Regions from separate parts of the Leptolyngbya sp. NK1-12 genome, predicted to be linked through region 2. Evidence: predicted binding sites of a transcription regulator. Region 2 holds the regulator's gene; each other region holds the start of a gene.
What was found. Region 2 encodes HrcA, which represses chaperone genes, less so after heat shock. Its sites were predicted from a motif close to ANTTAGCACTCNNNANTNNNGAGTGCTAANT; they were not measured.
Positions count from the first base shown of each region.

Region 1: the regulator HrcA is predicted to act here: its motif matches at 7,383-7,413, upstream of groES (co-chaperone GroES).
Region 3: the regulator HrcA is predicted to act here: its motif matches at 4,349-4,379, upstream of HJG54_RS11800 (septal ring lytic transglycosylase RlpA family protein).

Region 1 is NZ_CP053586.1:2,505,076-2,515,470, reverse strand. Features, by position in the region: gene purN (phosphoribosylglycinamide formyltransferase) at 1-291, opposite strand, end outside; gene HJG54_RS10460 (carbohydrate ABC transporter permease) at 480-1,361, shown strand; gene HJG54_RS10455 (ArnT family glycosyltransferase) at 1,422-3,053, shown strand; gene HJG54_RS10450 (chlorophyll a/b-binding protein) at 3,109-3,300, shown strand; gene HJG54_RS10445 (hypothetical protein) at 3,423-3,578, shown strand; gene HJG54_RS10440 (IS630 family transposase) at 3,765-4,310, opposite strand; gene HJG54_RS10435 (helix-turn-helix domain-containing protein) at 4,307-4,825, opposite strand; gene groL (chaperonin GroEL) at 5,078-6,715, opposite strand; gene groES (co-chaperone GroES) at 6,862-7,173, opposite strand; gene HJG54_RS10420 (hypothetical protein) at 7,766-7,951, shown strand; gene HJG54_RS10415 (TldD/PmbA family protein) at 8,358-9,668, opposite strand; gene HJG54_RS10410 (Tab2/Atab2 family RNA-binding protein) at 9,826-10,395, opposite strand, start outside.
Region 2 is NZ_CP053586.1:2,118,787-2,129,181, forward strand. Features, by position in the region: gene HJG54_RS08660 (CAP domain-containing protein) at 1-13, opposite strand, end outside; gene HJG54_RS08665 (S-(hydroxymethyl)glutathione dehydrogenase/class III alcohol dehydrogenase) at 470-1,579, shown strand; gene fghA (S-formylglutathione hydrolase) at 1,626-2,462, shown strand; gene HJG54_RS08675 (glycosyltransferase) at 2,658-3,770, opposite strand; gene purD (phosphoribosylamine--glycine ligase) at 4,435-5,745, opposite strand; gene HJG54_RS08685 (tetratricopeptide repeat protein) at 5,994-7,265, shown strand; gene HJG54_RS08690 (hypothetical protein) at 7,308-7,505, opposite strand; gene HJG54_RS08695 (rhodanese-like domain-containing protein) at 7,858-8,211, shown strand; gene hrcA (heat-inducible transcriptional repressor HrcA) at 8,433-9,533, shown strand; gene chlG (chlorophyll synthase ChlG) at 9,644-10,395, shown strand, end outside.
Region 3 is NZ_CP053586.1:2,810,315-2,820,709, reverse strand. Features, by position in the region: gene HJG54_RS11820 (radical SAM protein) at 1-675, shown strand, start outside; gene HJG54_RS11815 (glycosyltransferase) at 611-2,086, shown strand; gene HJG54_RS11810 (NUDIX domain-containing protein) at 2,088-2,696, opposite strand; gene HJG54_RS11805 (GntR family transcriptional regulator) at 2,967-3,683, shown strand; gene HJG54_RS11800 (septal ring lytic transglycosylase RlpA family protein) at 3,734-4,090, opposite strand; gene HJG54_RS11795 (nucleoside hydrolase) at 4,620-5,609, opposite strand; gene HJG54_RS11790 (nucleoside 2-deoxyribosyltransferase) at 5,635-6,174, opposite strand; gene HJG54_RS11785 (NupC/NupG family nucleoside CNT transporter) at 6,179-7,285, opposite strand; gene rbsK (ribokinase) at 7,781-8,725, shown strand; gene HJG54_RS11775 (ATP-binding protein) at 8,703-9,221, opposite strand; gene HJG54_RS11770 (STAS domain-containing protein) at 9,437-9,751, opposite strand; gene HJG54_RS11765 (2'-5' RNA ligase family protein) at 9,833-10,395, opposite strand, start outside.

The sequences.
Region 1 (10,395 bases), 390 kb from region 2:
TTCGCGGCTAGCAAAGTGACGATGATTCAACAACACTTTGCTCAACCCTAACCGATCGGCGCGGGCGGCCACGGTGGCATCAGGATTGTTGTAAACCACGACCTGAATTTGGGCATTCAGTTTACCAGCGGCAATCGCGCTCGCAATCGCTTCGACGTTACTGCCACTACCAGAGGCCATTAGCCCCAGCTTCAACGGTGCTGAGAAGATATCACCGGAAGGCACAACATCGGGATAAACCAAACTGGCAGGAGTGCTGAAATAGTCTTGGGCGGCAACTGGCTCTGACATCGTCGGATTTGTTTTGTATAGGTGTGTTAGGTACGTGAGCAATGCTTACCTATGATGCCATTGAATCCAGTTGGGCGATGTGGATAAGTCGCCGCTTCAATAGGCACTAAGAATTATCCTCAGATCAGCTACTGCCTACGCACCGATGCCGTTACACTGCTATTGATTAAGGCTCTGTCTCAAGTTGAATGAAATTGGCCACTCCTGCCCCTCTCTCTCGTGACACATTGCTGGCTTGGCTGTTTCTGGCACCCGCTCTGATTCTGCTCAGCGTTTTTGTGCTTTACCCAATTGCCTACTTGGGCTACCTCAGCTTTACGAGCGGCAGCTTTACTCGCGCTGGCGTGCATTGGGTGGGGCTGAAAAACTACAGCCGTTTGTTCACCGATCCAGAGTTTTGGCAAGTGGTGGGTAATACAATTTACTTCACGGTGGCTACCGTCATCCCTAGTCTCGTAATTCCACTCGCACTGGCGGCCCTGCTGGATCGCACCGTGGCACTGCGGGCGTTTTTGCGGACCGCTTACTTCATTCCATCGATTACTTCACTAGTAGCGGTGGGTTTGGGTTTCCGCTGGCTGTTTCAAACCGATGGCGTAGTCAATGCGCTGCTGGCTCGGCTTGGGATTACTCCGCTTGCTTGGCTGGGCGATCCCACTTGGGCCATGCCGGTGCTGATTTTGTTCAGTATTTGGAAGCAGCTTGGCTTTAACTTAGTGGTATTTCTAGCTGGCTTGCAGACCATTCCTACCAGCCGTTACGAAGCGGCAGCCCTTGATGGTGCCAATGCTTGGCAGCAGTTCCGCTACATTACCCTACCTGGATTGCGTCCCACGCTTGTGTTTGCTACTATCACCACCGTGATTTTTACTCTCCGCAGTTTCGAGCAGCCCTATGTCATGACGGGCGGTGGACCGCTAAATTCGACGAACCTGCTCGTGTTTTACATCTACAATCAAGCTTTCGCTCAGTTTGATCTGGGCTATGCCGCGGCAGCGACAACCCTGCTGTTAGGCATCACGCTGATGCTGGTCTATGTCCAGTTGCGGCTTACCCAAGAGGAGTCCTAAATCCTAGTCCAAATCAATCCGATTGAGCGAATGAACGTGGAGACGACGAGATAAATAGCAATGAACGGTGACGTAAAGCAACCTGCTTTTGTGTGGCGGCGAAATAAAGCCGCGGTTGACCGCTTGTGGATGCTGGGGTTGACTCTGGCTGCGACCCTTTTGTTAACGCTGAATTTAGGGAATGTCCCCCTCAAGGACTGGGACGAAGGACTGGTGGCCCAGGTAGCCCGTGAAATTTGGCAGGCTCCGGCAGGTTCCTTGACTTGGCTGCATCCAACCCTCTGGGGTGAACCCTACTTCAACAAACCGCCCCTGATGCACTGGCTGATTGCTGGGCTTTACAGCATTGCAGGCGTGAATGAATGGACAGCCCGCTTGCCCAGCGCTGTTTTCACGATTCTGTCCGTGCCGCTATTTTACGGAATTGGTCGAGCGGTGTTTCACGGACGGTTGCCGGTTCTGTTTGCCACAGTGGTTTACCTAACTTCGCTAACGGTGGTGCGCAATGGTCGGTTTGCCATGCTGGATGGCGCGATTCTGTGTTTCTTCCTCCTGATGATTTGGTGTTTGCTGCGGGCGCGGGGCCATTATGGCTACTTGCTGGGAGCGGGACTGGCCTTTGGCCTGCTCTGCCTCACTAAAGGCATTCTAGTGGCGGTGCTGTTGGGTGGCATTGCACTGCTATTTTTGGTCTGGGATACGCCGCGCTTGCTTCAGCAGCCCTATCTGTGGTTAGGGATCTTACTGGGCAGCGTTCCGGCCATCGCTTGGTATGGTGCCCAATGGCTGCATTATGGCCAGGCTTTCTTGGGTAACAACTTGGTAGACCAGTCGCTGCAACGCATCTGGACCGATGTGGAAGGAAATGGTGCACCCGTCTGGTACTACCTGTTGGAGCTGCTGAAGGCTGCGCCGTGGATTCTGTTTCTCCCAGCAGGCTGTCGCTTAGTCTGGAGCAACCGCAACTGGAGTTGGGCCAAGCTGGCTATTCTTTGGGGCAGCGTTTACTTGATTGCCATTTCCCTGATGGCGACCAAATTGCCGTGGTACATTTTGCCGCTGTTTCCGGCCTTGGCTTTGATCGTGGGTGCCCAACTGGCCGAGATGTGGCAGCAGGGCAAGCAGCTTGGGGTTCAGCAGTTTCTGCCAGATGCCTATTCTCCAGCCTGGTTAGCTAGCTTCAGCATCTTAGCTGCTGTGGGTTGGCTGGGAGCAGCCTATTTTATCGGTTGGGCCGCTCCGGCAGAAAGCGATTTGGGTTTAATTCTGGCGATCGCAGGCGCTACGTTCAGCATAGCTGCGTTTCTGGTGGCTCGGCAAAATCCGCAGTTTATCAATATTTTGGTTTGGGGTACCTATTTGGCCCTGCTGCTGCTGATGGCTTCTCCCCATTGGGCTTGGGAGTTGGCAGAGTCTTATCCGGTTAAGCCAGTGGCGGCGATGATTCAAACTCATGTTCCTGCCGGTAAACCAATCTACACCTCCTATCCCTATAACCGTCCGTCGCTGAATTTCTATAGCCAGCGGCAGGTGATTCCAGCTTCAGAGCAGGAGTTGAAGCGGGCATGGCGCAGAGACGAAACAGCTTACCTACTGATTGATCGTCCCACTCTGATCGCCCTGGAAATTTCGCCAAATCGCATCATTGACACCGCCGAAGAATGGCTCCTCATAACAAAAGATAAGATCTGAAGTAGAGCGATTGCGAGTTTTGCCGTTCACCGTTCCAATTGCGCAGCTAAATCCTATGAATTCTGATCAAACCTCTTCTGTACCAACCTCTGAAGAACAACCTGTCATTCAGCCGCAACCTGCCTTTGGCTGGACAAGTTACGCCGAAATCATCAACGGTCGTTTTGCCATGATTGGGTTTGTGGCGCTGTTGATTCTGGAATTGTTCACCCACCAGGATTTCTTTACCTGGCTGGGACTGCGCTAGATCACCATAGCGAAACAAAACTTAATAACCATTCTGTAACATAAACTACCATTTCAGGATTTATGCTAGTTTGGTTTGTAGAATTATTAGACAGCACAGAGTAGCTTATAAGGATGTTCAAGATGAACAAAAACCGTCAGCGCATTTTGACCGAAACCGCACAGTTGCATCGCACGAACTTGCGTAGAAACTTGGAGCGTCGTTTAGAGGCGGCCAAGGCAAGAGGCGATGAGCATTTGGTGCGGATGCTGGAAGCGGAAGCCAACTATTTGGGTTAGAGTTAAGCCACCGCAAGCGATGCAAGGTTAGTTCAGGCAGATTGTTAACCAGTAATCCGTTTGCAGAACGGTCTAATCTACTAACAAATAATCACAAGCGAGGGATTAACTCCTTCGCTTTATTTTTTTAACGCTAATCCAAGTGAAATAACTGATACGGAATCCGGGTAGTAAAGTGACACTATTTTATGCCTCCTTCCACCAGTGAAATAGCGTGTGCCGACGAATGACTTCCGGCATGGCTGAAAGGATGTTACAACGAGATGCTAAAGCTTCTTCGAGTGCATCCAAGTTCTCAAACTTGCGATTGACTAACGGTTCATCACTCAATTGCCACAAATGCTCGGCCGGTTGTAACTCTGGAGAGTAGGGAGGCAGGAATTCCAGATGAATGCCTTGTGGCACCACAACCTGTTTAGCTCGATGCCACCCAGCTCCATCAATCACCAATAAGATCTGTTTGTTGTCTCCTGCCCCGACTGCTTCGGCAAACTCCTGCAAGGCTCGGTTGAACCAAGCCACACTCACTCTGGGGAGGATAAACCACTGGGTCAATCCACTGTGAGGACAAACGAACGCATACAGGTAGAGCCATTGATAGCGATGATGCACTGTTGCGATTGGGCGTTGTCCTCGTTTCGACCAGACTTTACGAAGAATCGGTTTGAGTCCCAAGCGATGTTCATCAAATGCCCATACTTCAACTTGAGCCGTTGGATACGCTTGTCTCAACTGCTCGACTCGGTGCGGCAAGTTTTTTTAAAGGCAGTTTGAGCCGCCTCATCCGCGTTGGCATGACGAGGACGTGGGCGCTGCCCGCTGTAGTGAAGTCGTTGCAAGTAATCCCATCCTCGCTGCGGGTGAACTTGCGCTCGTCCTGTTTTCTGGGCAATCCACTGTGCCACTTTCGGTCCACTCCATAGCCCACCATCAGCAGGAGGAGATTGCAACGCTTGGTCGAGTTCTGCTTGTTGCGTCGCACTCAAGAGGGCACGACGGGTCATTTGTCGTCCTCGTCGTCGATTCGCAATCGTTTCAACCCCGTCTTGGTTGTATGCGTAAACAACTTTACGAGCGTAAGAATAGCTCACACCCACACTTTCAGCAGCATCGAGGAGATACCATCGTTGTGAAACTAACCATAGTAAGTGCCAGCGTCGCGACTCAACGGGGTCGGTGCTACTTTGGTAGCGAGCTTTGAGTTCCTCGTCACTGAGGTGATTTTTTAGCGTAATTGTGCGTCCCATCCCTTCATTCTATAGTGTTACTCTATAGTCGGATTCCGTATGACATACAGCGTTTTTCACTCATGTGAGGCATAGGGGGTGTGGGGCAGTGCCCCTGCACCTCGTTTTCCGTACTTCATTAGCCTGAAAAAGGCTGTAAGCAACTGAAATTAAAAAAAACGATCGCCTCCATTACAGAAGACGATCGCTCATTTCAATCAAATCAATTCAATCAAATTGCGGTGAAATTACACCGGTTTGATTCTAGTAGCCTTAGTAATCGAAGTCACCGCCCATGCCGGCACCAGCACCAGCCGCAGCAGCATCCTTCGGTTCAGGCTTGTCAACCACGATGCACTCGGTGGTCAGCACCATGCCGGCAATAGACGCAGCGTTTTGCAGAGCCGAGCGAGTTACCTTCGCTGGGTCAACAATACCAGCCTCGAACATATCGACGAACTGATCCTTCGCAGCATCGTAACCGACGTTGAAGTCTTTCTCTTTCACACGCTCAGCAATCACCGCGCCGTTCTGACCAGCATTCTCAGCAATCCGCTTCAGCGGAGCCGACAGGGCACGAGCTACAATCAGCGCACCGATCAGCTCTTCGTTCACCAGGTTCGCCTTAGCCCATTCTTCCAGACCAGGAGCCATGTGGGCCAATGTGGTACCACCACCAGGAACGATACCTTCTTCTACAGCCGCTTTGGTCGCGTTGATCGCGTCTTCCAAGCGCAGCTTGCGGTCTTTCATTTCGGTTTCGGTGGCTGCACCAACTTTCACTACAGCAACACCACCCGACAGCTTCGCCAACCGCTCTTGCAGCTTCTCTTTGTCGTAGGAAGACTCGGTTTCTTCCATCTGACGGCGGATTTGCTCACAGCGAGCCTTCACGGCAGCTTCGTTGCCTTCAGCCACAATCGTGGTGTTGTCTTTGGTAATGGTGATGCGGCGCGCCTTGCCCAGCATGTCGAGCTTGACGTTGTCCAGCTTCAGACCAGCATCTTCGGTGATCACCTGCCCACCCGTCAGCACGGCGATGTCTTCCAGCATGGCTTTCCGACGATCACCAAAGCCAGGAGCCTTCACAGCCGCTACGTTCAGCACACCCCGCAGGCGGTTCACCACCAGCGTTGCCAGGGCTTCTTTCTCGATATCTTCGGCAATGATCAGCAGTGGACGACCGGAACGAGCGACTTGCTCCAGCACCGGCACCAGGTCCTGCACCAACGTGATTTTCTTATCGGTTAGCAACAAGAAAGGCTCATCTAGTACTGCTTCCATCCGCTCGGTGTCGGTGGCGAAGTAAGGCGAGATGTAGCCTTTGTCGAAACGCATCCCTTCGGTCACTTCCAGCTCAGTCGTCATCGACTTGCCTTCTTCCAGAGAGATCACACCTTCGCGGCCTACTTTCTCCATCGCCTCAGCGATCATGGCACCCACTTCTTCGTCGTTACCAGCCGAGATGGAGCCGACTTGAGCGATCGCTTTGGAATCTTCAACTTGACGAGCATGCTTGGCGATTTCATCCACCAAGAAGCCAGTTGCCTTGTCGATACCGCGCTTCAGCGAAATAGCATTAGCGCCAGCAGCCACGTTGCGCAGACCTTCCTTCACCATCGCATGAGCCAGTACGGTTGCAGTCGTGGTTCCGTCACCGGCCGCATCGTTGGTCTTGGAAGCAGCCTGACGAATCAAAGAGACGCCCGTATTTTCGATGTGATCTTCCAGCTCAATTTCCTTCGCAATGGTGACACCGTCGTTCACAATCTGAGGAGCACCAAACTTCTTCTCCAGCACCACGTTGCGACCCTTAGGACCCAGAGTGACCGCAACCGCTTCCGCCAGAATATCGATTCCCTTTTCCAGGGCACGACGAGCATTTTCGTTGTAAATGATGCGCTTAGCCATAACGTTCAATCAGTGTTGAGTGTTGAGTGTTAAGTTCTTAGTTTCGAGTTGCAAACAGTCTGCAAGCTTCAAGTCGCTTCGAGTTTTGAATCCTGAGTTCTGAGCTTTATCCAACTCAAAACTCAAAACTTAAAACTCAAAACTTTTTAAGCAACGATTGCCAAAATGTCTTTTTCCGACAGCAAAACATACTCTTCAGTGCCGAGTTTGATGTCAGTACCGGCATACTTGGAGTACAGCACTTTGTCGCCAATTTTCACTTCCATTTCTTGGCGAGAACCATCATCGTTACGACGACCAGGGCCAACAGCTGCCACTTCCCCAACCTGGGGTTTTTCCTTAGCCGTGTCGGGTAGGAAGATACCGCCTGCGGTCTTCTCTTCAGAAGCACTGACTTTAACGAAAACACGATCTCCTAGAGGCTTAACGGTTGAAACACTCAGAGATACAGCCGCCATACAAGAATTCTCCAACTATACAAATCTAGGATTAGAAGCTTTGAACCTTGGGTCTCAACTTTGAGTGAATAAACGCAACGGACTCAAAATCTCAATCCTCAAGTTCAACACTCCAAAGGGCGAGCATCAACATAAGCCCAACTCCTGGTGGATTTGGGGTGTCAATCTCGTCGCTTTGAAAACCCACAATACTCAAACCTGAGTTTCGAGATTAGCACTCTCCACTCCTGAGTGCTAATTTAACGGACAAGTGGCCCAACTGCAACCCGTTCTTCTATCTTTGGGAGTACGGTTTACCGAACGGTGACTCCAAAAAGCGAAGTCAGACGATGCCAAATCGGTTTGATGCCTGGGCTTTACAAACCTCATACTTTCGTTAAAGATTGCGCAGAAATGCTGGTGAGTCAGAAAAATCCTGTGCCAGGATAGCGTTCATAGAGGCTGAGCCAATCAGCGCTTCAACAGCCTAGGATGTTAGCCCCACAGCCATTCGGTTTTGTCATACTCCTCACCAACCTAGATTTGCCCATTACGATCTGCACAGAGTCTACATAAAGCCGACGTATCATCTGCATACATTCACTAGCAAACCATGCATCCCCAGAAATTGTCGTTCTACGATTTTGGCGCTTTAGTCACCGCTCTGCTCACAGCGCTTACTGTTGTGATTAGCACTCCTGCCGGTCTGAATACTACTTTGTCTCAATCCTCCCCATCTCAATCCACTGCATCTCAGCCCACTGCCCTCAATTTGACATCCTGGCTGACTGAGAAGTGAGGCAGTCAGAAGAGAAGCTTGCTGGAGATTTTCAATTACCTGAGTAGGTTCGGGCAAGTTTCTACACATGACGTTTGCAGCAGCATACCGTTGGCTAGAAAAACATAGATGCTGTCTAACGCTGGTTCTGACGGGGCATCCGTCACTCGTCACATTTTGCTGAACAACTGCGTAAGGTCGTAGCGCGCCGCCGAGGAGCTTGGGTTAACTGGTCTAGTGAGTGGCTGAGTTTTAGTATCGCGCACTGGGAAATAACCAATTGATGCAGCCAATAGAGCGCATGAAATCACAAATCGAAGTCAATGGCGTGGAAACATTGACTCTGATTTATTTGGTTGTTTATTTGGTTGGCATTCTTACCGATATCTTTTGATTTGACATTTTTTAAAAATTATTTTTGTCAAATCTAGCTACGTCCCGTCACTGACAATCCTTCTACGATCACCGATGGTGTATAACAGGAGCCATTCCACTCTGCATCACCGCCTAGTTCCACTAAATTCTTCAGAGCTGTATATACATTCCCTGCCACCATCGTATCTTTGACGCGACCTATAACTTCGCCATGTTCTATCCAGAAACCCAGATCAACATTAACGGAAAAATCCCCCGAAATACCTGGGCCGCCTCCCAGAATTTGATCCACAACCAAGCCAGTTTTGAGGCCAGCAATCAGTTCCGGCAAGGTTTTCACACCTGGTTGAACCATGAAATTGAATAATCCTGGTGTGGGGTAGCTACCCAAGCCTGGACGAAACCCATTGCCAGTGGTGCCACTGCTCAAAGCGCGTCCAATCGAGCGATCGGTATAAAACAGTTGCAAAACGCCATCTTGAATAAAAGTGATTGGGCGAGTTGGAGTCCCTTCATCATCAAACGGGCAGCTAAAGGGACCAGCATTCGGCTGTTGCGAAATGGTGATGGCATTAGAGGTAACGGACTGCGTTAAGCGATCACTCCAAGGTGAGGCCCGCTCTACCACCTGTTTGCCGTTTAAGGCAGCCTGAACGGTGCTCCACAGCATGTCTGCGGCTTTGGCTGTGAATAGGATCGGAACCCGACGACTAGGAACAGCAATGTTGTCTTTCGCCCAGTCTAGGCGCTGAATAATTTGCTGAGCCAGCTCCACCGGATTCAGATCACCCCGTTGGGTTTGACCATCGGAAACGCTGAGAAAATCATCGCCCCGCACCCACTCGGCAGAAACATAGCAGCTCAAGGTCGTGTCGGTGTAGCCGCAGTCCAACCCTTGGGAGTTAATCAGGCGCGTGGTTTCGGCATCACATTCCCATTCAGCATTGCAGAGAATTTCTGGATAGGCATCACGAATTAACCCAATCGCTTCCTTACCCCATTCCACTAACTGCTCTACGCCCACAGCCTCGCCCAGATCGGGGTAATGGCTTCTGGATGCATCTGCTAGCTCGATTGTCTCCGGCTGGTTCAATTGGCTAAGGGCAAGCGCCCGATCTACCAGAGCCTGTGGCTCTACTGGACCATAGGCCACTGCCAGCCCCGGACATCCAGCTCGCCATAGCCGCAAAGCAATGCCCTCTGACTGGGAGCTTTCCAACTGCTTCAGCCGATTGGCCTCAAAAAATACCGGGCGAGACAGCGAATAGGATTGAAAAACTTCTGCGGCCTCTGCGCCTGAACGAATGGCCAAATCTAGCAGTTGTTCGGCAATTTCCTCCTGCTGCGAGTTTTCAAACCCCATAAGTATCCAACCTACTGCGTCATGAGCTGCCAGACCTTGAAGAAAATTAATTTTAGGTGTTGAGTTAGGCTTGAATTTGGGGTTTAACTCAACACTCAAAACTAATTTTTCTCACGGTTTGTAAAACTCATAACTATCTTCTAAGAAAAGGGGGACGTTACGCCAGATTAAGTTCTTGCATCAACCAGAAACCAGCAAAGGACTCGGCCTCTGGATTCGACTGGACCGCAACAAAGTGGATCTGCTGTGCTTGCTGCTTGGCGGTTTCAAAGGCTTTAGCTTCGGTTTGCAGATCGGCAGTGGGCAGGTTAGCCAGAATCCAAGCGTCGCTGGCTCCGGTTTCTAAAACAAGCTGGGGAGGCGTCGGGTTGAACCGCAGAAACGCTAACTCCAGTCCCGACATCCAAGCCGCCAGTGGTAACGCCCGCGAGGAATAGATAATTAACCCTGGAACTGATGTATCCGGCTGCAAACCGAACATTTCGACCGGAAAGGCTTCGCTAAAGCCAATTTCCCACTCCGACATCTCCTGAAAGGCTGCGGCTTCCAGAGACACAAACGCCCATCGTTCGCCCACGAGCGCATCGGGAAGGGGCTGGGGCTTGGGGGGAGGTAAGGCCACCGAGGGATTGCTGCCAGCCTGATAGTTGGGTAGCGACGGATAGTAATCCTGCATCCGCTGGTCAATCCACTGGTTTAGGACTAAGGTACGCCGACTGGGGTAAGC
Region 2 (10,395 bases):
TGGTTGTCGCCATTATTTTTACTCCTTCTGATCAAATGAATTCAGCAAATTGATCCTCAAGCTGGTAAATTGCGTTTGCTGAGCTTGCTCTTACCGAGTTCAATCTTGCTGCCTGATCTAGCCGAGAAAATAGTTTGAGCAGAACACTGATTAACAGTACGAATTGCCATTTCACTTTCCGGAGTAAATGGGGGATGATTAATTTCTACAATCAATTCCAATCACAAATTTGTGATTCTCGATGACTTGTCAAAATCCCGTAAAAGTTCTGTAGTAATGCTGTTCTTTATAACTTGATTGTTGATGCTACTCGAAATGCTACAGAGACAATAATCGGTATAAAACTGGATGCAATCAGCGCCTTCATCGTTCCTTAAATATCACTTAAGAGCGAGCGCTTTATTTCATTCCTGTGAGATAGTCAGTGATCTGAAAACCTGCTCAGAAATACTGAGATTGGAGAATTGCTATGGACGTAAAAGCTGCTGTTGCATTGGAGGCTGGCAAGCCGTTGAGTATCGAAACTGTGCAGCTCCAGCCGCCCCAGGCTGGGGAAGTGCTAGTTGAAATCAAGGCAACGGGAGTTTGTCATACAGATGCCTTTACCCTCTCTGGTAGCGACCCAGAGGGCTTGTTTCCCACGATTCTGGGTCACGAGGGCGCTGGAATTGTGGTGGAAGTAGGGCCAGATGTTAAGTCAGTCAAGCCAGGAGACCACGTCATTCCCCTCTACACGCCAGAATGCCGCAACTGTGAGTACTGCCTTAGCGGCAAAACCAATCTATGTCAGGCCATTCGCACCACGCAGGGCAAAGGACTGATGCCCAACGGCACGAGCCGATTTGCGCTAAATGGCCAGATGGTGCACCACTACATGGGCACCTCAACCTTCGCCAACTACACCGTACTACCGGAAATTGCGGTTGCTAAAATTCGCGAAGATGCTCCCTTTGACAAGGTTTGCTACATTGGCTGCGGTGTCACGACCGGAATTGGTGCGGTGATCAACACGGCCAAAGTAGAACCGGGTGCAAATGTGGTGGTATTTGGGCTGGGGGGCATCGGTCTGAATGTGATCCAGGGGGCACGCATGGTGGGCGCAAACATGATTGTGGGTGTGGATATCAATTCCAGTAAACGAGCGCTGGCCGAAAAGCTGGGCATGACTCACTTCGTCAATCCTCAGGAGGTAGAGGGCGACTTGGTGCCCTATCTGGTAGATTTGACCAAGGGCGGTGCCGATTACAGCTTCGAATGTATTGGTAACGTCAATGTGATGCGACAGGCGCTGGAGTGCTGTCACAAGGGTTGGGGCGTCAGCGTCATTATTGGTGTGGCTGGAGCTGGGCAGGAAATTAGCACTCGTCCATTTCAGCTTGTGACGGGTCGAGTCTGGAAGGGGACTGCGTTTGGTGGCGCAAGAGGCCGCACGGATGTACCCAAAATTGTCGATTGGTACATGAATGGCAAGATTAACATTGATGACCTGATCACCCAGGTGATGCCAGTTGAACAAGTCAATGAGGCTTTTGACCTGATGCATCGCGGCGAAGGCATTCGCACCGTGTTGACGTTTTAACAGAATCTGGGCAGAATTCCACTCACTCAACTGAATGGTGATTTCAATGGAGCTTGTTAGTCAATACCGCTGCTTTGGCGGCACGGTGGGTTTTTATCAGCACACTTCGGCTGTCTGCAATAGCGAAATGAAATTTGCGGTCTATTTGCCGCCGCAGGCTGACTCGGAGCCAGTGCCAGTGCTGTATTACCTCTCTGGTCTTACCTGTACCGAAGAGAACTTTACTACCAAGGCAGGAGCGCAGCAGTTTGCGGCAAAGTACGGTCTGATCCTAGTCGTGCCGGATACAAGTCCGCGTAATACGGGCATTGCAGGAGAAAATGACGACTGGGATTTGGGCAGTGGAGCTGGCTTCTATGTCGATGCCACCGAAGCGCCCTGGAGCCGCTACTACAACATGTACAGCTATGTCACCCAAGAGTTACCGGCTCTGATGGCGGCCCACTTTCCGATTCAGGCTGAACGGCAAGGCATCTTTGGCCATTCGATGGGTGGACACGGAGCCTTGATCTGCGCCCTGAAAAATCCGCAGCAGTATGGTTCGGTGTCGGCCTTTGCACCGATTGTGGCTCCGATGCGCTGCCCTTGGGGACAAAAGGCATTCTCGGTCTATCTAGGATCTGACTCGTCAACATGGAAGGCTTACGATGCCAGCGAATTAGTGCTCTCTACTCAACTAGAGCATCCGATTTTGATCGACCAAGGGACTGCTGATTCGTTTCTGGAGAAACAGCTGATGCCAGAGCGATTTGAACAGTCTTGTCGCCAAGCAGGACAAGCGCTGACTTTGCGGATGCAGAGCGGCTATGACCACAGCTACTACTTCATCGCCACCTTTATAGAGGACCACATCCGCCACCATGCCGAACAGCTCTGGGGTTGACCCTTAACCTTCAAAAACCTTGGATTGAAATTTGATCACCTAAATTTGCTGATCGAAATTTGATCCAACTTCATCTGAATTACTAAATTAAAGTAGAACAACATAATTAAACATGAAACCCAAAGGGGGTGTTGTCGCCGCCCTTCGGGCGGCGACAACACCCTGATCTTGGTTTTAATTCAGTTGAATTACTTACTAAGCAGAAAGCCTGAGTACGTTATAGGTATCAATTGCCTCAGCTTGGAGCTGGGTAATCGCGTCGTGCAGGGCTTCTGGAACCGGCAGCCCCATCGTGGTCAGCATGGTTTTGATCCGATAACGCCAATCATGCCTCAGCATGCACTCCTGCTGGTTGCGTCTGGCATTGAGAGCCAGGGTGGTTTCATCGGCTAGTAGGGCCTCAAAGAAGGGAATCCAGTCTGTTGGACTATCTGGAATCTCGATCGTGCTGTTCTCCCAATCCATGAGTTCCTGAACGCCCTGCTCAAACGGTCGTTTGCCTACGATGGTGCAGCCTGCGGCCCAAGCTTCAAACCAGCGATATAGCAGCGGCGAGTGACCGTTGAACCGAGATAAACGGCTCGCTTCAAAGCAAAGGCTGATTTTGGAGCGGCTCAACAGCTTCCGCATTAGGGTGATATGCTCTCGTGGGTTCTCGACTTCTCCCGTTGTAAAGGTAGAGTGGAAGTACATCCGTTCGGTTGAGCCTTGGTTGAAGTGGGCCTGTAGACAGCGGTGAACTGCTTCGTTGCCGCGACCATAACTGATGATGTCAATCCAGCGGTGAGTGCCCGAAGCGTAGGATTTGGTGGTATTGGCTCCTAGGGGCAAAAATGTCGTGCTGATAGAGCTAATTTTGGAAATCTCAGTTGCTAACTCCTGGCTGATTACAAACAGATGATCTAACCAGGCTGCAATGGTGGGATCGAGCCAGGTTGGTTTAAACCCGTCGAGCAGGTAGGCAATCCGCAAATCAAATTGCTTCAGCAGTGGGGCAATCGTCAGCAGTGCTTGCAGAAAATTAGGCGTGAGGCCAATCACCAACAGTACATTCGTGCCTTGAGGTAGCGTCGGCAGATGCTGTAGTTTGTACCAGTGCTTCAGCAACCGATTCAATCGCAGCTCAAAGGGTTCTAGATTGTCTTCAGGAATACCAAGCTGATGCAGCCATTTCAGGGGAAAAATTTTTTCTGGATAAATCAGAGTTGGATTGAGTACTTCTGTCAGGGTTTCCTCAAGGCTGTGGTTAACCGACCAGCCAACATGGCTACCCTTATGCCCTAGTTCTGACAGAACAAATAAATTCATGCTTACCCTCGGTCAAGGCTAGATGCAAAATGGATAGGGAATAGGCAGCCATCAAAAGCAGCGAGAAAAGCAGCTCTGATTGTGAATATTGGCTCAACAGGGATACTCCTGGTTCCAGCGCCTCATATTTGGTTTCCTGCTCGAATTTAGCCTGAAAACTGGTTGAAGTGCTGCTGCCAGAAGAGATATTCGAGGCTGGAGGTTCGAATTTGCTTGCTGAAGAGCAATGGGCGACTTGCTCGAAACCTCGTCAGGTTTGAGAGCAAAATCGAAGTTTGGAACACTTTGGAACACTATTGATTTGTCTACTAATTATCTACGTCTACCCGCTCTTCAGATACGGAAAGTATCTAAAAGTATCAAGAAGGAGTGTATCCAAATCAGAGGAAGAGTTGGCCTAGCACTACCAGCTCCTTGAGTTCAACACACGAGACACCCTGATAATTTCCCACAACATGATTTGCAGAGTTTCAACATTCTAGTGGGGATCACGCAGGAAGAGCGTTTAAGCACTACCTCTTTATTCAAAATTGAAGTGTCAATAAAGAGATCGATTCTCAAATTGACATTTGCTCTAGATTGCTCTATCTGGCTCAGATGGGTGCTCCATTGACGCCGCTCTCCATTGATATAGAGCAGATCAATAGACTGCATAGAAATAGATCTAGCGTTGAGTGGGATTCAGTTGAGGATTGTCTGTATAGTTCACGGCTCGGTGAGCAATATCGCGGCGATAGTACATTCCTTCAAGCTGGAGGCACTCAATCGCGGCATAAACTTGCGTCAAAGCCTCCCGAATTGACGGGCCAACAGCAGTAACGCCCAAAACTCGCCCTCCATCGCTCACCACCTGCTGTTGCTTCAGTTTAGTGCCAGCATGAAATACGGTAGCCCCGGCTGTTTCGGCCTGACTGATGCCGCCGATCACATCCCCTTTGCGATAGCTGCCCGGATAGCCCTGGGCGGCCACCACTACACAAACGGCTGCTCCCGAATTCCAGCTCAAGGGTGGCAGTTGCTCTAGTTTTTGCTGGGCGCAAGCTAACAAAACTGCATCGAGTGGTGTTTCGAGTAAGGGTAAAACAGCCTGGGTCTCTGGATCGCCAAAGCGGCAGTTGAATTCGATCACTTTGGGATTGCCTTCTGGCGTAATCATCAACCCCGCATACAGGACACCCCGATAGTCGATGCCGCGTTTTCGCAGAGCCGCCAGGGTTGGCTCAAGAATTTCCTGTTGGATCCGCTCCATCAGAGCGGGTGAAATAATCGGAGCGGGGGCATAGGCTCCCATGCCGCCCGTATTGGGGCCAGTATCGCCTTCGCCAATTCGCTTGTGGTCTTGAGCAGGCAAAAGGGGCCGAATTGTGATTCCGTCGGTGATCGCTAGAACCGAAACTTCCTGTCCATTCAGGCATTCTTCGATCACAATTTGCTGTCCGGCAGCGCCAAACTGACCACCAAAGGCAGCTTCAATCGCTTCAATCGCTTCCTCAATCGTGGCGGCAACCGTGACGCCTTTTCCGGCGGCTAAGCCATCGGCTTTGATCACAATCGGGGCACCAGTGGTTTTGACATAGGCAATTGCCGGTTCTGCTGTGGTGAATACCTGAGCGGCGGCGGTGGGAATTTTAGCTTCTTGCATCAAGGCTTTTGCCCAAGCTTTGCTGGCCTCAATTTGAGCACCCGCCTGCGTAGGACCAAATACTGTTAGACCCTGACTTTGCAGGTAATCAGTGATCCCGGCGGCTAAAGGTGCTTCCGGACCCACCACAACTAGCCCAATATTATTAACCAAGGCAAATCGGCCAATGCCTTCAAAATCTGTGCTAGACAAGGCCAAATTGCGACAGCGGGGCAGTGTGGCTGTGCCGCCATTTCCTGGAATACAAAATACCTCTTGCACCCGTTCAGACTGCAAAAGCTTCCAAGCAAGGGCATGTTCGCGCCCACCGCTGCCAACTACCAAGACTTTCACGCTCTCACCCTCACTGGAACTGTGCTTGAAGTCGCAACAAAACTGCAACTGATTATGTCATACCATCGAGATGGTTCCCTAGTCAGGGCAATTGATTTTCCGGATTAATCCGGCCTTTTAACTCAGCTTATTCAATCAAAGCCCATTCAAGTTCATTCAAGACAAGCCCAATGCTACAACTTTGCTTTAGGTTCCTGCGCTATCGGCAGTTGAGTGTTCAAACAAGTCTAAAAAACTGGCGGCGGAGTATGGTAACGCTTGGATTCCTGCTGCCTCTGATTGGCTCTGTCAGCTATGCTCAAACGCCTTCTAACCTGGAACCCACCCCCGAAACCGCTCCTGAAAGTACCGAGACTACGCCATCTCCCTCCTCTCCCCCCTCTTCTTCTTCTCCGCCCCTCCCCCCCGCTCCCGTCCCGGATGGCACCGTCCTCAATCCCCTCGAACCCCAGCCCGATCCGCTGCTGCCAGAAATGGTGGTGGATCGGCCCCTCAATCCCCAGGAAAAAAATGTGCTGCGGGCGGCCTTGAATGAATTGCAAGCCCAAGCTGAAGCAAAATTACAGGCGGGTGATTTACCGGGGGCCTTGGAGCTATGGAATCGGGAATTGCGGCTGCGGCGGTATCTAGGCCCCGAAGAAGAAGTGGCTGCCCTGACGCGAGTTGGAGAAGTGGCATGGCGAGAAAGTCAGGCCACCGAATTGCGCTTTATTACCCTGCGGCTAGAGCAAATCGAGCAGGAAGTGTCGACTCAGCCGGAACCTAACTATGACCTGCTGTTGACCCTGGCCCAAGCCTACCAGACCGTGCGAGCGCGGAACCAGTCGGTAGCGCTTTATCAAAAATTGCTAGAGCGGGCTAAACAGCAGCAAAATACGGCTCAGCAGCAGCAAATTTTAACCGCCGTTGCCGAACAGCATCTTGGCTGGTTTGACTACCCCAACGCTGCCCTCGCCTACGAGGAGTTGCTGACCCTGGCCCGCTCAACTGGCGATCGAGCGACTGAAGTGACGGCGCTGGAAAAGTTGGCGTACATCTACAAACAAAACAACCAGCCGGAACTGGCGATTACTGCGCAGCAGCAGTTGGTGGAATCCTATCAAAAGCAAAATAACTTTGTGCCGATTCCGGCGCTTAAAATTGCCATTGCCGATAGCTATGTGCTGCTGAATCGGCCTGACTTTGCCGCTACAAATTACCAGGAAGCGTTTGCGGCGGCTCGCTCGGTGCAGCAATATGCCTATGCCAGTGATGCGCTCTCTAAACTGGCAACCCTCTATCGCTCGCTGAACCGCCTTGATGACGCCCTGATTGTTTACCAGCTCTTGCTGGATGTAGAACGCCAGTCCTACAACTCGTTTGGCATGATGACGACCTATGATCAACTGGGACAGCTCCACCGCGATCGGGGAGACAACCCTCAAGCGCTGGCGGCTTTTCAGCAGGGGTTGCAGATTGCTCAGCAGTTAAACTACAGGGTGGATTATTTCAATCAGCAAATTCAGCAGATCGCCCAGTAGATGATGCTGGTAATGTCGGTAATGTCGGTGATGAATGGACGGTTAAGCTCGGTTTTGAACTGGATCGCGCAGGAAGTCAATCACGACGGCTAAAAAATGTTCAAACTGAGCTACCTTCACTCGCTGTTGCATTTCGATGAACAGTTCAGGCCGCTGAGGCTGACTAACGAGCATGGTCAAGTAGACAGCGGAGGTGATTACAATCGCTTGAACCAGTTTATTCAGCATATTATTCAGCATGACAAACTCTCCTCTACCACAGCCCATATAATGCGCTCTAAAAACAAGTACGGGCATCCGCACTTCAACCCATTTTTAAAGTTGGCGATACTTAACTGCTTGCGGATAGCAGCTCAGAGAATACACGAGTCCTCCTCTTAAGTTTGCGATCATAGCGGATACAACGGGGGATTGACATTTTGATGATTAGGCCAATCGCTAATCAGATGGTCAATCAGAGGACTGAATCCAATTTTAGAATCCTTCAAAACCGAGAGTTCAGATTAGTTCAGACTTGCAGCAGGGGAATTCACCCGATAAGTTGAATAAGTAAGACACACATTTAAAACTTTAAAACCTCTTAGAAGCCTACATGTTTTCAGCCTCCAACCCACCCATTGCTGCCATCAGCGTTACCGAATTAGCAGAGCGGATGACAACCCAGCCTGGTCTCCAATTGATTGATGTACGTGAGCCAGATGAAGTGGCGATTGTCAAAATTGACGGATTTGTTAACTTGCCCTTGAGTCAATTCGCGAATTGGTCGGAACAGATTCAGACCCAGTTTGACCCCCATGCCGAAACTATTGTGCTGTGTCATCACGGAATTCGTTCCGCTCAGATGTGTCAATGGTTACAGCATCAAGGCTTTACCTGTGTCAAAAACGTGACTGGTGGAATTGAGGAATATGCGGCAGTTGTGGATTCCACCCTTGCTCGCTACTGAGGCTGACCCAAGGCTGACCCAAGGCTGAACTGAAGCTCGAAACAAGGCGCATGCTTTGCCGAAACCGAACAAACGGCACCCCAAAACCAGCTCAACCCGATTACAGTAGTGTCATAGGTGCTAGCATCACTGGTTCAGTAGGTTTGGATAGATCAATCTAAATCTGGCTGGATTTGAATTTAGAATCTGCTCGATAAATAAATCTGTTTATTGTTTCTACTATGTCCACGCCATTCAAGCTCAGCGCTCGTCAACAACAGGTGCTTGGAGCCACAGTTCGTCACTATATTGCCACTGCTCGCCCGGTAGGGTCTGAAGCGTTGGTAGACGAGTTTAATCCGCGAGTCAGTCCGGCTACGATTCGCAACGCGATGGGCTATCTGGAAAAATCTGGCCTGCTGTATCAACCCCACACGTCAGCGGGACGGGTGCCTTCAGATTCGGGCTATCGGATTTATGTGGATCAGCTCGTGACACCTTCAGATACGGTGGCGCGACAGGTGGATCAGATTCTGTCGGACCAGCTCAACTGGGAAGAATTGAGCATCGAAGCGCTGCTGCGGGAAGCGGCTCAGATTTTATCTACTTTGAGTGGCTACATTGCGCTGATCACGGTGCCCCAAACCAGTCAGTCCCAACTGCGCCATTTGCAGCTCGTGCAGCTCGATCCGGGGCGCGCCATGCTGATTGTTGTGTTGGATTCCTACCAAACCCAGTCCACGCTGATGTCGTTGCCCCAGCCAGATCCGGATCATGGCTCAGATCAAGCCAGTGATGCTGACCATCTTGACCGGGAACTGCAAATTCTCTCTAATTTCCTCACCGCTCATTTGCAAGGCCGCACGCTGGGCGAAATTGCCATCCTAGATTGGAGTGAGCTGGGCCGCGAGTTTGAACGCTATGGTGAATTATTGCGCACCTCAATGGCCGAACTGAACCGCCGCTGTCAGCTCTCGGTTTCCACCCAAATCCTGATTCGAGGCGTAGCTGAGCTATTGCGACGCCAGCCAGAGTTTTCAGAAGTGCAGCAGGTGCAAACAATCCTGCAGGTGCTAGAGTCGGAAACTGACCAGCTCTGGCCGCTGATTTTTGATACGACTGGGCTGGATGAGTCTGGCAGACGAGTTACGGTGCGGATTGGGGCAGAAAATCCGCTGGAACCGATGCGGACTTGCGCCTTGATTTCGGCCACCTACCAGCGCGGTTCGGTGCCTGTCGGCAGTGTGGGCATGCTGGGGCCGACTCGCATGGTGTATGAGAACGCGATTGCGATTGTGGAAGCAGCAGCCAACTACCTGTCTGAGGCGTTGAGTCAGGAGTAGGGGCAGCAGAGCGGCTGAAGTGCAAACTTGGCTTCAGAGCGGCTCACAATAATGCGGTAGTCTAGTAGATTGGACACGCTGTTTATCCCAGCGACATTACCTTGGTCACCATGTCTGAGCCATTACTAACTCCAGAATCCAACAGTGCTTCGACCAATGCCTCAACCGTGGCGAATGGGGCACCTGACGCAATGGCGGCCGATCGTAACGCCAAAGCCCGCCAGCTTCTGGGCATGAAGGGAGCGCAGCCCGGAGAAACCTCGATTTGGAAGATCCGCTTGCAGTTAATGAAGCCGATTACCTGGATTCCCTTGATCTGGGGTGTGGTTTGTGGCGCTGCTTCTTCTGGCCATTTCACCTGGACAATCGAGAATGTGCTGATTGCGGCGGCCTGTATGCTGCTGTCGGGGCCACTGATGACGGGTTACACCCAAACCCTAAATGACTTCTATGATCGCGAAATTGATGCAATCAACGAACCCTATCGCCCGATTCCCTCAGGGGCAATTTCGGTACCGCAGGTGGTAGCCCAGGTTCTGATCTTACTTGGAGCAGGAATTGTCTTGGCCTATGGGCTGGATGTTTGGGCCGGTCATGAGTTTCCTACCATTACCACAATCGCAATTGGCGGTGCTTTTCTGGCCTACATCTACTCGGCTCCCCCGCTAAAGCTGAAGCAAAACGGCTGGTTAGGGAACTATGCCCTGGGTGCGAGCTATATTGCGCTGCCTTGGTGGACTGGCCACGCCTTGTTTGGCGACTTGAATTGGACGATTGTGCTGCTGACCTTGTTTTATAGCTTGGCTGGCTTGGGCATTGCCGTGGTTAACGATTTCAAGAGCGTCGAGGGCGACCAGCAGCT
Region 3 (10,395 bases), 690 kb from region 2:
GATGGCCCCGATGCCGATACTCACGACCAGTCTCGTGGCGTCAAAATTTTCGATACGCTGGTGGACTCGGTGAAGCTGGCCCTATCGCTGGGCGAGTTTCCGGTACTCAACCATACGGTGACGGCCCAAAACTACGAGCGGATTAGCGAAGTCGCAGCTCTGGGAGCACGGTTGGGCGTGCGGGTTTGGCTGAATCCAGCCTTTACGGCCCACAGCAACTACAACAGCAAGAAGAACCCCACACCCGAGATTGCCGCCGCTATCGAAGCAACCGCCAAGCAATATGACAATGTTGGTTACAATAGGGCTGCCCTAGCGTTTATCGCAGCGGGGGGAAATGACACCAACAATCCTCGCTGTAAGGCAGTGGATGCGGTGATCGCCATTTCGCCCCACGATGAACTGCTATTGCCCTGTTATCATTTCGCCCAAGCCGGCATTCCGATCGAGGGTCGGTTGTACGAACTCTATCGTGAATCCGAGCAGGTGGAGGCTTATCGCCAATCGCAGGGCAAACTTTCAGTGTGTGAAGGCTGTACGGTGTGGTGTTACCTCATCCCCAGTTTCTTCAAAGGTGTAGACAAGTACTGGTTCCTCAATCAAATGACCTATGCAGGGGAATTCCTGGCAAGAAAACGATTCCTACGGCGAGCCAATCAGCTCACTCCTGTCTGATTTGTCTGATCTGTCTGACCTGGCCACGCCCGAGTTAGATTCTGAAATCGACAAAGACCGATTCAGCTTTGGTTTTGCCGGACGCCGCCGCAAGGCTGCCGTTGCGTTAACCATGATCTGGAGTGGCACAATTGCACTCCACCTATCTACCTACGGATCGTGGCTGGTCATTGTTTTGACGACCATGATGGGGATTCACGCCCTACGGGTGCTGCTGGCTCGTCCGATCCCTGTGCCGGCACCGCTCACTAGCGACAATCTGGCCGATTATCCCTATGTGTCAATTCTGGTAGCCGCCAAGAACGAAGAAGCGGTGATTGGTTCCCTAGTCCGGGACCTCTGCAGCCTCGACTATCCCAGCAATCGCTATGATCTCTGGGTGATCGACGACAACAGCACTGACCATACTCCGCTCGTTCTGGACAAGCTAGCCTGCGAATATGACAATCTGCATGTCGTGCGGCGGCTGCCCAATGCGGGAGGCGGTAAGTCTGGGGCGCTGAATCAGGTCTGGTCGCGCACCAAGGCCGATATTATTGCCGTATTCGATGCTGATGCCAAGGTCCCCCAGGATCTGCTGCGGCGGGTGCTACCCCTGTTTGAGCGCGAGCAGGTGGGCGCAGTACAGGTGCGCAAGGCGATTTCTAACGCTCTCAGCAACGGCTGGACCAAAGGGCAAGCGATCGAGATGGCCTTCGACAGCTATGTGCAGCAACAGCGGATTGCGATTGGTGGCATCGGTGAACTGCGGGGAAACGGTCAGTTTGTACGGCGAACGGCTCTAGAACGCTGCGGTGGCTGGAATGAGGAAACCATTACTGACGACCTTGACCTGACGCTGCGGCTGCACCTCGACCGCTGGGACATTGATTTTCTGATGCTGCCTGCCGTGGGCGAGGAGGGAGTCACCAACGCGATTGGCCTTTGGCATCAACGCAATCGCTGGGCCGAGGGCGGCTACCAGCGCTACCTCGACTACTGGCGGCTAATTGCCCAAAATCGTCTGGGTACGACCAAGACAGTCGATCTGTTCATGTTCTTGATCACGCAGTATGTGCTGCCGACGGCGGCGGTACCTGATTTTCTGATGGCGATGGTGCGCAACTGTCCGCCGATGCTGATGCCGGTCACTAGCTTGGCAACAGCGTTTGCCTTCGTTGGCATGATCCGAGGCATGCGGCGAACCACAGAGACCCAAAGCCACAAACCGACAAAACGACGGCTGATGCGCGTTTCTAGCTGGTCATCTGGCCTGTCAAATAGTGTCTTTGGCACGGTGTATATGCTGCACTGGCTGCCTGTAATGGCTAGCACCACGGCTCGAATGGCTGTTCGTCCCAAGCGCTTGAAGTGGGTGAAAACCATCCATCACGGCAGCAATGAAATCTGGCTGAACGAAGAAGTGGGATGAACTAGGCTGGCAGTTGCTGAATCAAAAATTTGGCCGTGCCGTGGGGAATTAGAATCCTGGACTGGTGGATGGCCTGATGAGGCTGAACGTCAATCTGGGCACCTTGGCTCAGCATATCAGCCATCGTCAGGCCACTCCAGCGGCGAATCAGCGAAAGGTGGACATCAGTGAGGTAGAGAATCCCAGCAATTTCGTTACTCGGCACGGGTTTGCCTGACAAGCGCGCATTAAATGCCACTAGATAGTAGGGTGCATCCTGAGCCATGCTGCTCTGGGAAGAGTGCTGCCGCTTTTCCAGAATCAAGCGAGGTCGGATTTCATCGGCCAGATCAATGGTTTTGAGGCTACCATCGGCAGCCAGAAAGTAGGTTTGGGTCGCGCTTTCTAGATGGGAAACCACTGCGCCAATTTCTTCGGTGCTCTCTCGCAAAGCACACTCGATCAGCGATTCCTGGGCCTGTCGCTTACCGCCCACCCCAAAAAAGCGGACCCGATCATCCGCACGCACCAACTCACGTTGGGGAATCGAAAAAACATGATACCCATCCCACTGAAGAAACAGCGCCGTTCCAGCCGGCATTTCGGGTGTAATTAAATCTGCTAATTTCACACCAATTCTTTCACACCAATCAATTTCAAGCTAATGAATTAAAGGTAGCTTTCCAGTCAATCATCGCCTACCTGACGCCTTTTACCCAAGTTTTCCCAGTTCGTAATAAATGTTAAATTACCGTGAGCGGGGAAACATCAGCCTCATCCAGGCCATTCCTGTACAACTTATGATTAGTAGGAGACTGATTAGTAGGAGACGGCTGCCCCCTAGCCGCAAAACGCCGCAAAACTTCTAGAATGTCGCTATGTCGGCTAAGTGAGGAGAAGCATGACCCCAGGGATAGTGCCAATTCAGCGGAGCAAATCACTGCATGAGCAAACGTATCAGGCATTGCGGGCTAGCATTCTATCCGGTGATCTGCCCCCAGGGGAACGTTTAGTCGAAACTCAGTTGGCCCAGCGCTTGCAGGTCAGCCGCACTCCGATCCGGGAAGCAATTCGGCAGTTGCAAAAAGACGGCTTGGTCACTGCCGATGGGTTGGGAGGATTGCAAGTCACTACCATTTCTGCCGTCGATGCCGCCCAGCTTTATGATTGCCGATTGGCGTTAGAAGAACTGGCTGTGGCTGAAGCGTGTCTACACGCCGACTCGGTACAATTACAGCAGCTCGAAGGCTACGTTTTGCAGGCTGAGCAACTGGTCCAAGAGCAAACCCCAGTCCTGAAGGTGATGGATCTACTCGACCTCGACTATGGGTTTCATCGCTTGATTGCCGAAAGTTCGGGAAACCGCTGGCTGGTGACGCTGCTCGATCAGGTATTTGACAAAATGATGCTACTGCGAGTGCAGACCACCCGCCATAATCCCAAGGTACTAGAAATTCGCATTGAACACCGGCAAATCTATCAAGCTATCGCCCAACGACACTCGGCAGCAGCAGTAGAAGCCATCCAGAGCCACTTACTCGCTAGCAAAGCTAGAGTTGTGGATGAGTTACAGCAACTGCATCAGCCTCTAGACACCACAGAAACTGCTGTTGTGTAGGAATTGATTGGGAAAGGCGGATTGGGAAAGACACCACGACCTCACCAACCTCACCAGTGGATACAAACATGGCGCAGATCGGAAGTCCGATGAGGATCGATCACGTTGATAGTAGCTGGAGTCATATCTAAAATTCGTTCCCCGTCCCAAGGACCCCGGTCGTTAATCCGTACTTTTACCGAAATACCTGTGTGTTGATCTACTACAGTAACCCAGGAGTTAAACGGCAACCAGGGGTGAGCCGCAGTTAGTTGACTGGGGTCAAAATCTTCGCCATTGGCAGTCAGATCACCCTGATCATAATAGGCGGCAATTCCGCATTCTGTTCCCGCTTGGACAACATCAGCGATGCCAAGGCAACTGAATAAGGTAGTTGTGAACAACCGCAAAATACCTAGAATTCGCATAATTAATACCTGCTTTGTCTCTGTTAATGCTGGGTACCTAATTCCGTCAACATATCGCGTCAAGAAACAGGAGTCACACGGCTCCAGAAACAGTTCGAACTAGGAACTAGAACGTGTAAGAGCGCATATTCTGGTGGTCGAATTCTGATGGTCGAAAGCTCATTGTACACTTTTCAAGCTGCCTTTCCAGGCTATACGAAAGGCGATTGCAAAGATAGATGCACCTGCATTCGGTTTATCTCAAACTGAACATTAAATAAATAGCAATACCTACGTTAGAGCGAAAACTCGTACTATGCCTCAGAGGAAGTTCATAGTGTTACTTCGTGTAAAGTAGCAAACTTCGTTTCAAATCCAGAATACTTTTTTTCAACTTCACTGAAAGTTCAAGAAATTATTCCTACGGGTTGCCCTAACTTTATTAAAGCCACACGAGCTATCCGTAAAGTCACAGCAGGCTACTGAAAAGGTTATCAAGCCATTGTTTACCTCACCTATTCACCTCACCTATTCACCTCACCTATTCACCTCAACCGTCCTGCACTAACCGCTTCAAATCCTCCACCATCACCGCCAGCAGGTTCACCTCATCTACATCCAGGGCAACCCAAGCGTTAGCATCGGGTTTAGCAGAGTGGCGGCGATCGATTACGGTTTTGCCGCGTGTCCATTCACCGCTGGTTTCGATTTCAACTTGTGCTCGTCGAAACAATAGCGTCTCTGGATGAAACAGATAGGCCAGCGTTGCCGCATCGTGTACTAAGAATCCTGGCCTACCACCAGTTTCACGAAATGCCATCGCCGTTCCCACCATAAATTGACAGAGTGCCATGATAAATTTGGCAATTGAACTATCAGGATTCACGGCGCTAATTTGCTGAGCCATTTCGGGCGTGAAGATCAGCCGCCGGGTTACATCGAGTGGAATCACTACCAGCCGCGTAGAGGATTTAAACACAAGCTGAGCCGCTTCTGGGTCGTAGGCAATATTGAATTCGGCTTCCGGTGTAATATTGCCAGGATGCAAGAATGCACCGCCCATGATCACAATTTCTTTAGCAAGGTTGAGAACACCTGGAGATTTTCGCTCCGCTGCTGCCAAATTGGTGAGCGGGCCAATCGCTACAAGGGTAATTTCTCCTGGAGCTGCATGCAATTGCTCAATCAACACATCGTCAGAATAGCGCGCCGTTTCATAGTCCTGATGAGGCGCTGGCAATGTATTCGATAAATTACCCATCCCATCTGCGCCATGAATCGCACCTGCATCTTCCACATCGTCTTTAGCGGAGCCACCAATAACGCCGCGTCCCACCTCTACTGCTGGAAATCCACCGAGTTGCAGTAATTTGCAGGCAGCCGCAAACGTGTAGTTAGCGTGAACGTTACCATCTACTGCCGTGACTGCCATAATTTCGGCCAATCCCTGCTTAGCCAAGCTTTGTAACCACAGAAACGCAAAGGAATCGTCGCCGCCTGGATCAGTATCGAGAACAATTTTGACCTTCGGAGTAACCATGAGACCTATCAATCAACACAACTCATCAATACAACAAACGCTCTGCCGCCGATTGTACTGTTGTCTCAAAAACTTTCAACTCAGTGTAATAAAACTCGGAGCTGATTTGTTCACGCGTCAGTACACCGCCGCTTGTGAAAATTGCTCCTTCTAACATGAGATTATCTGCCATCTCAAACGATTCAATTGACATGCCATTCGCATCCCATCCGGGAGTACTAACTGTGACTCGCTGGGTGTAAAGCCGTTCATCATTGGTGTACCCAAACACTGGCTTGCCCTGGGCTGCCATATAGCCCATCTCGAAAGCGGTACCCACATCCATACTGGGACCCCGAAATGGCGTCATGTTAGCAATGATCAAATCACAGCTATCCATCAGTTCAATGTTGCTGGTATAGATCGCAATCCCCATTTCAAAGGGCGATAGATTAGACAGATCCAGGTTGGCATCAAATGGGAACAAACCCACAAATCCGTAGGCTTGACAAATTTCCTGTTTGGCGCGAGCAATTTTCAATGGTTCCGGCAAAAACACATCTGGCCCAGCAAGATAGATGCGCATGATTTTAAAGTTCACTCCCCAACAGCAATCCGGCAATGCAGGCACTCACAAAGTTGGTGAGAGAACCTGCAATCATTGCCCGTGGTCCTAATCGAGCCACATCGTTGCGACGGGAGGGAACCATGCCGCCAATCGCCCCAATCTGTTGACCGATAGAAGAAATATTAGCGAAACCGCAGAGGGCAAACGTAGCAATTGCGGCAGCTCGAGCCGAAATTTGATTGGCTTTGATTGACTCGGCCAAGGCTGAGTAAGCAATGAATTCATTCAAAATAATCTTCTTGCCCAGAAATACGGCCACGGCACTACAGTCGGCTAGAGGAACACCCATAACCCAAGCCAACGGAAACAAGAGATAGGACAAAATTAACTCTAATGAAAGCTGCGGAAACCCGAACAGGCCACCTGCCCAGCCCAAAATCGCGTTGATTAGGGCGATCAGGGAAAGAAATACAATTAAAATTGCGATAATGGACAGCACGAGCTGAACCCCTTGAATCGCTCCTTCGGCGAGGGCGGCAATTGGGTCACTAGCCGTAGAAAAGGCTTCTTTAGGCAGGGCCAGTTCATCGACTCCTTCGGCTTCGGCTTTGGCTTTGACGGCCCGCAGTTCCTCATCTAACTCTGCAGATAGCGTTACCCTACCCACAAACGGACGAATCAACAGGGGTGCTTCGGTTTGACCGATAAAGATATTGGCCGAACAAGAGGTGGTTTCAGGGCCGGAGGTTTTCATCGTTCGCCGCATTACCGAAGCGATGGCCGCTACCACCTTTTGTAAAATCCCAAAGTAATACAGCAGGCTGATCACGCCAGAGAAAAAGATGACGGTAGACATCACCTTGAAGGCAAAGAAATGTTCTGCAAAGTTTTCACCGTAGACAAACTCAGCCCCAACATCGGAAAAATTGAGAAACGTGGTAACAAGATTACCAATGGTGCTGAAAATAGCAAAGCCAACGGGCAACAGCAACACAAATAGGCCAAATAGAAATTGGATCGCAAATCCCCAAATTACTGGACGCCATCGAATCGCACGCCGATCAACTGATAGCAAATAGGCCAGCCCAAAGAAAACGAAGATACCAATCAATGAAATGAACCGCTCCATGCGCACTCCCGATTCTCAAGTTTGGAAAATTGTCCAAAAGCACGACAGAATTGCAGTTATTTCTATCGCATTCCTGAGCAAATCAACCTAACCAATTGCAACAATTTGTATTGTTTAATGTTGAGGAGCTAGGGCTGATTGACTGACCAATCACTTTCTCATGGCCACTTTCTTATGGTCACTTTCTTATGGTGGTTAAAACCGCTGCTATGCAAGCCAAGTCGAAGCCAAGCCGGCGCAGGCCGACTATTCGTTGGTTCAGTAACCCGCGCAGGTTTTGTCTGTGTAGGCGCTGCTTCGAGCCGCCAGCGACTAGAGTTTTGTCAGTCAACCAGGGAGCCAGGATGGCTTTGAAATTTCTAGAGAGACTTTTAGGAGCGCTATAGAGTTTGCCTAAGTTTCTTGAAGATTTAGGACACTGACAAACAAGCAGTGGAAGCCCCTAGCATATACTGAGCGCATGACTCAGGGGATTAAGCAGAGCATCAAATTGCTATGAGCGTGATCGTATTTGGCAGCATCAATATGGATTTGGTGGCACGAACGCCCCGAATTCCAGCGCCGGGAGAAACTTTAACTGGGCACCGATTTGAGACGGTCCCAGGGGGAAAAGGCGCCAATCAGGCCGTTGCAGTTGCTCGCCTAGGAATACCCACTCAAATGGTTGGCCGAATTGGGAATGATGCCTTTGGACAAGCATTGCTGCGAGGTCTACAGGCCAGCAGTGTAAATTGTGATGCAATCTTAACCGAGGCAACTACCCACTCAGGTGTAGCCATGATTACCGTAGATGATGCGAGTGAAAACAATATCGTGATTATTCCAGGCGCGAATGGTTTAATCGATACAACCGATGTGGAGCGATTGCAGCCCCTGCTAGCCCAGGCCAAAGTGCTGCTATTGCAGTTGGAAGTGCCGCTGGAGGCTGTCATGGCCGCAGCTAAACTTGCCAAACAGTCAGGAGTCACCGTGATTTTAGATCCGGCTCCGGCTCGCACCGATTTGCCAACCGCGCTCTACCCTCTGCTTGATATTGTCACGCCCAATCAGGTAGAAACGAGTCAGCTTGCGGGGTTCCCCATAACCGATTTAGAAACAGCCCGTAAAGCGGCTACGGTTCTGCAGCAGCGGGGAGTTGGTACTGTGATCACCAAGCTGGGCAAACAGGGTGCCCTGTGCATGACGCCAACCGAAACGTTTGAAATTCCAGCCTTTCCTGTTCAGGCCGTGGATACCGTTGCCGCAGGCGATGCCTTTAATGGTGGATTAGCTGCTGGGTTGGCCGCTGGTATGCCGCTCCGAGAAGCCACTCAACAAGCCGCCGCAGTCGCTGCCCTTTCCGTCACTAAAGCGGGTGCCCAACCGTCTCTGCCCACCAGAACCGAACTCGATGCTTTTTTAACAAAACACGGTGTAACTAACCCCCGTGCTGACTCCTGACTCCTGGCTCCCGTCGGCTGACGCTCTGGGAAGGCTGGCTCCTGATTCCTGACTCCTGCCCACTCACTGGCTCAGTCCTAAAGTCATTTATCATCTGCAAACAATTGCGCTCATCAGGCGTGCGATAGTATCGAAACCGATCGGCGAGGCGGGCAATCAGGTAAATGCCACGACCGCCGCTGGCCTCAGCATTAACTGGATCAGCCTCTTGAACTTGTTTGAGCTGCTGCTCCCAATCAAATTCAGGCCCAAAGTCCCAAACTTGAAGTTCAATCTGATCCGGATGGAGGTAGACAACAATCTCAATCGGTGTTTCTGTGCGTTTGTCGCGATGGGCATGGCGCACCGCATTGGTGAAAGCTTCGGCCAAAATGGTTTGCGACTTGATCAAAACACTCCGCGTCAACTTTTCCTGATAATGGCTATTAAACCAATCCAAAATCTGGGCTAGTTCTTCTAAATTCGTATTAACTTGCAACCGATGCGATTGAGTCACAGTTCAAGTAAAGCTACCTAAAGTTAAGCCACCAGTTAAGCTACTAGTTAACTATCCGTTAAGCTACTAATTCAGAAAACGCTACAGACTAAAACACTCAGCTAGGCTTTGCATAGAGTTACGGTTGTTACAGTTCAATGTTGGATCAGATAGTTGATAGTTGGATAGCTGCTGTTTGCATAGATGCCTACACCAAGAGCCGGTACTAGCATAAGCTACACCGATTGCTTAAACGCTTCACAGCTCGGAAATATTTTAAACACCTTGCTCATATTCGTCAGATCTAACAGCATTTTGACCTGATCGTTGATGCCGCAGAGCGAGAGCTGTCCACCGAGCAGCTTGGTCTGTTTCAGCGCCATGACTAGAGCACCTAAACCAGAACTGTCCATAAACTCCACCGCAGTGCAATCTATCAAAATCACACGGGTTCCGGCCTTGAGCATCTCATCAATGGTACGACGTAGCTGCCCCCCATTCATTCCATCTAAAATACCGGACACTTGGATGATCTGCACTCTGGAATCCATATCTCAACTCTTGCCACTAGCACTGCCTTGCTTTAGATTCAGCTTCAAGTATGCCCGATCCGCAAAATTCCTTAACGATAGTCATAGGGCCGGAAAACGGTGAGCGAATGGAAATTCGGCCTGAATTTGCCAGCGGTGGCCATCATGGATCAGTAGGGTTAGTCGTTCTACCACAAACTGCCACTCGGCTTGGCGCGACCGCAATTCAACCCAAGCTTGCCGAAAGGTCTGGCGAGTTACGTTGCGGGAAGCGACCGTCAGATGGGGCGCAAAAGGTCGTCGTTTAGCCATCGGATCCACGATGCCCAATTCAGTTTCTAGCTTGCGGCTAAGGGCAGTCTGCACGGTCAACAGCGCAGGCGTTGGTAAGACATTGATATAGAGCACCCGTGGCGCGAAGGCACCGAACCCTGACAGGTGGATCGGGATCACCGACTGGTGGCTGGCAAATGTAGCTAGATGGTTCTCTAGCGTGCTCACCTCGGCCCACAGGAAGGGCGGTTGTAGGGTGATGTGGGGTGGTGCCTTGGCGGTAGAGGTGCGGTAGCGCTGGCCTAGCTCCTCAATAATTGTGGCTGCATCTTGCTGTACCTCAACCGGAGGCAGCAATGCTATAAAAAATCGCTTTTGCCCTGCTTCGACCC